DNA from 2 places in the Streptomonospora arabica genome. Region 2 is predicted to be linked to the other one. Evidence: riboswitches for the same ligand, from Rfam matches in the RefSeq annotation. Region 2 holds a riboswitch; the other holds the start of a gene.
The links. Region 2 has a riboswitch for thiamine pyrophosphate ahead of thiO (glycine oxidase ThiO). Riboswitches for the same ligand answer to the same signal wherever they lie in the genome.
Positions count from the first base shown of each region.

Region 1 (3,396 bases), on a different contig from region 2:
GAGGTGCTGACGATCGGCTTCGCCCGCCGGGTGCCCTCCTACAAGCGGCTCACCCTGATGCTGCGCGACCGCGAGCGGCTCGCCTCGATGCTGCTGGACCCGGACCGGCCGCTGCAGATCGTCGTCGCGGGCAAGGCGCATCCGGCCGACGAGGGCGGCAAGCGGCTTATCCAGGAGATCGTGCGCTTCGCCGACGACCCCCGGGTGCGGCACCGGATCGTCTTCCTGCCCGACTACGACATGGCACTGGCACGGGCTCTGGTGCAGGGCTGCGACGTCTGGCTGAACAACCCGCTGCGCCCACTGGAGGCCTGCGGCACCTCGGGCATGAAGTCGGCCCTCAACGGCGGACTCAACCTGTCGGTGCGCGACGGCTGGTGGGAGGAGTGGTACGACGGCTCCAACGGCTGGGCCGTCCCCACCGCCGACGGCGTCGAGGACCCCGACCGGCGCGACGCCATCGAGGCCGCTGCGCTCTACGACCTGGTCGAGCAGCAGGTGGTGCCGCTGTTCTACGACTTCGACGACCGCGGCCTGCCCAAGCGGTGGCTGGAGATGGTCAAGCACACGCTGGTCTCGCTGGGCCCGAAGGTGCTGGCCACCCGCATGGTGCAGGAGTACGTGACCCGGCTCTACCAGGGCGCGGCCGACTCCTCGCGCGCGCTGGCCGCGGGCGGCATGCGCGGCGCGGGCGAGCTGGCCGCGTGGAAGCGGCGCGTGCGCGGCGCCTGGCCGGATGTGCGGGTGGAGCACGTCGAGATGACCGGCTGCGAAGGCCCGCCCCTGGTCGGCGGCGACCTGCGGGTGCGCGCGTGCGTCGAACTGGGCGGGCTGGCCCCCGAGGACGTGCGGGTCGAGGTGGCCGTGGGGCGGGTGAGCGACTCGGAGTCGCTGGTCGACCCGGTCTTGGCCGAGCTGTCGGCGGACGAGGGCGCCGCTGAGGCCGCCGGTTCGCGGACGGTGTGCTACCACGGCTCGGTGCCGCTGCGGCGCGCGGGGAGCTGCGGGTTCACCGTGCGGGTGCTGCCGCACCACTCCCTGCTCGCAGACAGCGCCGAGATGGGGCTGGTCGCGACCCCCGAGCCGCCCGAGGCCGTCAAGGAGGGAATGGTCCTGCGGTGAGGCCGGCGTGCCTCAGCGCCGCTTGACCGGTGCGGGTGCTCAACGAGCAGGCGCCCGGCGATGCCGTGCAGCGCCGCCCGCTCGTGCTCGTCGAGGCCGGCGAAGAGCCGGTCCTCCAGCCGGTCCACCACCTCGCCGCGCTCCGCCGGCAGCTCGCGCCGCGCGGCGCGAGCACCACGATGTGGCGCCGGCGGCCGTCGGGGTCGCGCCGCCGCTCGGCGAGGCCGCTGCTCTCCAGGTCGTCGACGGTCCCCGCCATGGCGTCGGGGTCGATGCCCAGCCGCCGGCCGGCTCCCGCTGTGAGACGGCGGTTCCATCGCGGCGGCCGTGGCGAGCACGGTGACGTGGCGCGGGTTCGGCCCCAGCGGCTCGAAGGCCGCCACGATCATCGCGATCACCGTTTCGCCGAGCTTGCTGAGCCGGTGGCCGGCGTCGCCCCGCAGAGCGCTCCGGGATACCCCGCCGACGTCGTCCGCGCTGTTCATGTCCGCATGCCGGTTCCGGCTGATCGCCGCACCGCGCTGGGCCGCGGCGCCGGCCGCGCCCGGCGCCCGCTGCCCGACCCGTCCCGGTGCCGCGGCAGGCATGCCGCCGTCCGCCGTCCGCCCGGGTGGGGTGGCATCACCTCCTGCGACCTGCGCATCCGGCGCCACCTTGACCTTCGGTGTGCGTAGGTCCCCATAATGGAGGCGAAACCGACAGGGGAGCGCTTGGGCGCTGAGAGTGCGGTCCGCGACCGCAGACCCTCACACACCTGATCTGGGTAATGCCAGCGCAGGGAGTCGTGAACCCGTCCGCCGGTTCGGCGCGGCCGCGCGCCCCGATGCGCGGGCGCCCGGTTTCCGGCCGGCGCTCTTGGCCGGGTCTCCCTCGCTTCGTCTGCGAAGGGACGTCCTGTGAGTGATCAGAAGCCGCCGACCGGCAACGCGAACCCGGAGCCGGCCGCCGGTGCCGGTGCCACGGTGAGGCAGCGCTACCGCACGGTCGACATCGTCGTCCCCGCTGTGCTGGGTGTGGCCGTCGGCGTGATCTTCTGGGCGTGGAACCTGCTGTGGCAGGTCTCCGCCCCGCTGTTCGCGTTCTTCCCGCCCGCCCAGGCGGTCGTCTACGGCATGTGGCTGGTGCCCGGAGTCCTGGGCGCGCTCATCGTCCGCAAGCCCGGCGCCGCGGTGCTGACCTCCACCGCTGCCGCGTTCGTGTCCATGGTGCTCGGCACGCCCTGGGGCGTCGAGGTCGCCCTGGCGGGCTTCGTCCAGGGCCTGCTGCCCGAGCTGGTCTTCGCCGCCGGCCGCTACCGCCGCTGGGGCATGCCGATCGCGCTGCTCGCCGGCGCGGCCGCCGGAATCGCGCCCGCCGTGTGGGACAACGTCCGCTACTACCCCACCTGGCCGCTGTCCTTCCAGCTCACCTACGGCGTTCTCGTCGTGATCAGCGCCGCCGTCATCGGCGGCGCCGGCTCCCGGCTGCTCACATCGGCCCTGGCCAGGGCCGGCGCGCTCTCCGCGTTCCCCTCGGCGCGCGGATGAGGGCCGACCGCGGCGGCGCCCGCGTCGAGCTGTCCGGCTGGGGGTGGCGCCACTCGGGCCGCAGCGGATGGTCGCTGCGCGGCGTCGACCTCGTCGTGGAGCCGGGGGAGCGGGTGCTGCTGCTCGGCGCCTCCGGTGCGGGCAAGAGCACGCTGCTGCACGCGATGGCCGGGCTGACCGGCAGCGCCGGCGCCATCTCCGGCGACGATGAGGGGCGGCTGCTCGTCGACGGCGGCCGCGCCGACGCCGCGCGCGGCTCGGTCGCGCTCGTCAGCCAGGACCCCGAGACGCAGCTGGTCATGGCCCGCTCGGGCGACGACGTCGCGTTCGGCCCGGAGAACCTCGGTCTGGAGCGCGCGGACATCTGGGCGCGGGTCCGCGACGCGCTGGAGGAGGTCGGCTTCGGCTACGGTCCCGACCGGCCCACCGCGGCCCTGTCCGGCGGGGAGAAGCAGCGCCTGGTGCTGGCCGGGGCCCTGGCGATGCGGCCGCGCCTGCTGCTGCTCGACGAGCCAACGGCCAACCTCGACCGCGGCGGCGCCGCCCGGATCCGGCGCGTGCTCGCGCACCTGCTGCGCAGCAGCGAGGCGACCATGGTGCTCGTCGAGCACAGCGTGGCCGAGGTGGTCGGCGCCTCCGACGCAAACGGCGCCCAGGACGCGGTGGCCGCCCTCGTCGACCGGGTCGTCGTGGTCGAACCGGGCGGAGGCGTGATCGCCGACGGTGCCCCTTCCGCCGTCTTCGCCGA
Region 1 is NZ_BAAAQI010000007.1:278,956-282,351, reverse strand. Features, by position in the region: gene glgP (alpha-glucan family phosphorylase) at 1-1,122, shown strand, start outside; TPP riboswitch at 1,813-1,920, shown strand; gene ABD284_RS14615 (ECF transporter S component) at 2,085-2,648, shown strand; gene ABD284_RS14610 (ABC transporter ATP-binding protein) at 2,645-3,396, shown strand, end outside.
Region 1: linked by a shared signal. The riboswitch ahead of ABD284_RS14615 (ECF transporter S component) and the one ahead of thiO (glycine oxidase ThiO) in region 2 are both predicted to bind thiamine pyrophosphate.

Region 2 (3,396 bases):
CGCGACGGCGATGCCGGCGGGCCGGTGCGTCAGAGAGCGCACGACCTCCTCCACGGTGGTCCGGGGTGGGACCGCGCGGCGCTCGCCGTTGATGATCACATCCACTGGTCCTGCTCGCCTCCCTCGGTGCGGCCGCCGTCCGCGGCGGCGGGGAGACCGCCGGCGGCGCGGGTGGCGGCGAACCGGCGCGCGTAGTCGGGAAGCGCGCCGGTGGTCAGAGCCTGGGCCATGGCGTCACCGGTGGCCGGGGCGAGCAGCACCCCGTGCCGGAAGTGGCCGGCGGCCAGGTGCAGCCCGGGGACCGCGGTGGGGCCCAGCAGCGGTTCGTTGTCGGGGGAGCCGGGGCGCAGGCCCACACAGGTCTCGGCGACCTCCAGCTCGCTGACGCCGGGCACCAGCTCGTGGGCGTCGCGCAGCACCTCCCACAGGCCGCCGGCGGTCAGGCGGGTGTCGAAGCCCTGCTCCTCCTGGGTGGCGCCGAGCACGATCTCGCCGGAGCCGCGCGGTACCAGGTACACGGGCGATCCTTTGACCAGGCCGCGCACGGTGCGGGTGACGATCGGGTCCTCGCCCTCGGGCGTGCGCAGGCGCAGCAGCTGGCCCTTCACCGGGCGCAGCGGCGGCACCACGCCCTCGGGGACCCCCTCGATCGCCGGGGTGCCCACCCCGGCGGCCAGCACGACCTGCCCCGCGGAGACCTCGTTGCCGGAGTCGAGTACGACCCCCCGGGCGCGGCCGCCGTCGAGGACCAGTCGGCCCGCGCGGTCGCGCACGCCCACGGCGCCCCGCCGCTCGGCGGCGGCGCGCATCGCCTCCAGCAGTGCGCGCGGGTCCACGGAGTGGTCGTCGGCCGCCAGGTAGCCGCCGCGCACCGACGGCGCCAGCATGGGCTCCAGCCTGCGGCACTCGCGCCCGGTGAGCCGCTCGGTGGACAGGCCCAGGCGCTCCCGCAGCTCGCCGAGGTGGCCGAGCCGGGCCATGTCGTCGGTGTCGAAGGCGACCTGCAGGGTGCCCTCGGCGCGGTAGCCCGCATCCAGCCCGCTGTCCTCCTCAAGTTCGGCGACGAAGGAGGGGTAGCGGTCGCGGGAGAGGACGGCGAGGCGCATCAGCGCCTCCTCGCCGTAGGAGGCCTCGGTGGCGGGGGTGAGCATGCCGGCGGCCACGGTCGAGGCGGAGCCTTCGACCGGTTCGGCCACCACGGTCACGCTCAGCCCGGCGCGGGCGGCCCGCCAAGCGGTGGCCAGCCCGACGAGCCCGCCGCCGACGACGACCACGTCGGCGGTGCGCTGCGAGGCGGAGAGGTCGGTCGCTGCACACACGGTCCTGCTGCCACTTCCTTCGCCGGTATGACCCGGATCAGGTTCATGCGGTCGGAGGCGGCCAGCCTCCCTCTCAGCCGGGTCCCGCCCCGGCTCCCGCGGGTGTTCTCGTCCGCACCCATTCTAGGGCCCGGCCCGCCGGGGTGTCCCGGGCGGAGCGGCGCTCCTCCCGGCGGACCGGGCCGGGGCGTGTTCGACGGATCCGTCCACAGCGGGCGGCGCGCTCCAGGCCGTCGAAGAGCGACGCGATCCACTCCGGGCTGCGGTGCCGGTAGGGCAGCGGCGCGTTGGCGTTGTACTCCTCCAGCGCGGCCGGCACACCCGGGTCGGTGTCGGTGCCGTCCCACAGTGCGAGGTAGCTGCCGCTGGGCAGGGCCTCGACGAGGGCGCGGATGATCCGCGGCACCTCGTCGGCGTCGATGTGGCCCAGGACGCCCATCAGCACCAGGGCGATCGGCCGGTCGAAGTCGAGGCGCCCGCGGACCGCGGCGACGATGGATTCGGGGTCGCGGATGTCGGCGTGGATGTAGTCGGTCGTGCCCTCGGCCGTCCCGACGAGCAGGGCGTTGGCGTGTGCCAGCACCAGCGGGTCGTTGTCGACGTAGACGACGGTCGACTAAGACGCGTGGGTGCGCCCCGTGGTCGGGGCGTGCAGCGCTGTTCCGGAGCGGGGCGCTGCGCAGGAGGACAGCGACCCGCCGAACACGCGCCCTACGCCCTGAGCGATACGCCGCCGCAGCGGAGTTTGGCACGGGGGCGGGTGTGGCACATTGGCAGCGTGAACGAGAACGACAGCGACATCGACGCCCTCGTCGGTGAATGGATGACACTGAAGGACGCGGCGCAGGAGCTGAACGTCAGCCCGAACCGGGTCAAGCAGTTCATCGCCGACCACAAGCTGCTGGGCGTGCGGCGCGGCGGCGAGCTCTGCGTCCCGGCCGCGTTCATCTCCCGCGGCGACGTCGTCAAGGGTCTGCCCGGCACGCTCACCGTCCTGGCCGACTCCGGGTTCAGCACCGAAGAGGCGCTGGAGTGGATGTTCACCCCTGACGACACGCTGCCGGGAGCGCCCATCGAGGCGCTGAGCGACAACCGCGGCACCGAGGTCCGCCGCCGCGCGCAGGCCATGGCCTTCTGACCGCGCCCTGCGCCGGAGGCGTCCGCCCCCGCCGGGGCGGCCCGCCCCGGCGGAGGAGGGCGCGCGCGGGCGCCCGGCCCGCGGCGGTTACCCTGGCCCGGTGAACGCGAGCCTGCGAGAGCGCCTGGACCGGGCGCGCCTCTACCTGTGCACCGACGCCCGCGCCGACCGGGGCGACCTCGCCGAGTTCCTCGACGCCGCGCTGGCCGGCGGCGTCGACATCGTCCAGCTGCGCGACAAGTCCCTGGAGGCCCGAGGGGAGCTCGCCGCGCTGGAGACCGTGCGGGCCGCCTGCGAGCGCCACGGGGCCCTGATGTCGGTCAACGACCGCGCTGACATCGCCCTGGCGGCGGGCGCCGACGTGCTGCACCTGGGCCAGGAGGACCTGCCTGTGGCCCACGCGCGCGCCGTCGTCGGCGCCGGTCCGCTGATCGGCCGCTCCAACAGCGACGCGGCGATGGCGGCCGCCTCCGACCAGGAGGAGGGCGTCGACTACTTCTGCGTGGGTCCGACCTGGACCACGCCTACAAAGCCGGGCCGGGCCGCCGCCGGGCTGGAGCTGGTGGAGCGCACCGCTGCGATGGCCCCGCAGCGCCCCTGGTTCGCCATCGGCGGCATCGACCTGGCCAACCTCGACCGCGTGGTGGCGGCCGGCGCCCGGCGCGTGGTCGTCGTGCGCGCCATCACCGGCGCCGAGGACCCGCGCGCCGCGGCGGAGGAGCTCGCGCGCAGGCTCGCCGCCGCGGGCTGAAGGCGCCCGTGCCCCCTCCGGCGGGCGCGCCCTTTGCCTAACACCGTCAGGTAACGATGTGCCCGGCATGCTTTCCCGCGTGCCCCGCCCCTTCTAGCGTCGGTGACACGAATCACGTCCGTACTGCGTGAAGGGTGAGGGCGAATGCGCAGCACCATGCAGGACGTCCCGCTGTCCGTCGGCGACCT
Region 2 is NZ_BAAAQI010000001.1:19,176-22,571, reverse strand. Features, by position in the region: gene thiS (sulfur carrier protein ThiS) at 1-105, opposite strand, end outside; gene thiO (glycine oxidase ThiO) at 96-1,319, opposite strand; TPP riboswitch at 1,316-1,429, opposite strand; partial or broken gene ABD284_RS00090 (SAM-dependent methyltransferase) at 1,393-1,920, opposite strand; gene ABD284_RS00085 (Rv2175c family DNA-binding protein) at 2,098-2,457, shown strand; gene thiE (thiamine phosphate synthase) at 2,558-3,208, shown strand; gene ABD284_RS00075 (long-chain fatty acid--CoA ligase) at 3,353-3,396, shown strand, end outside.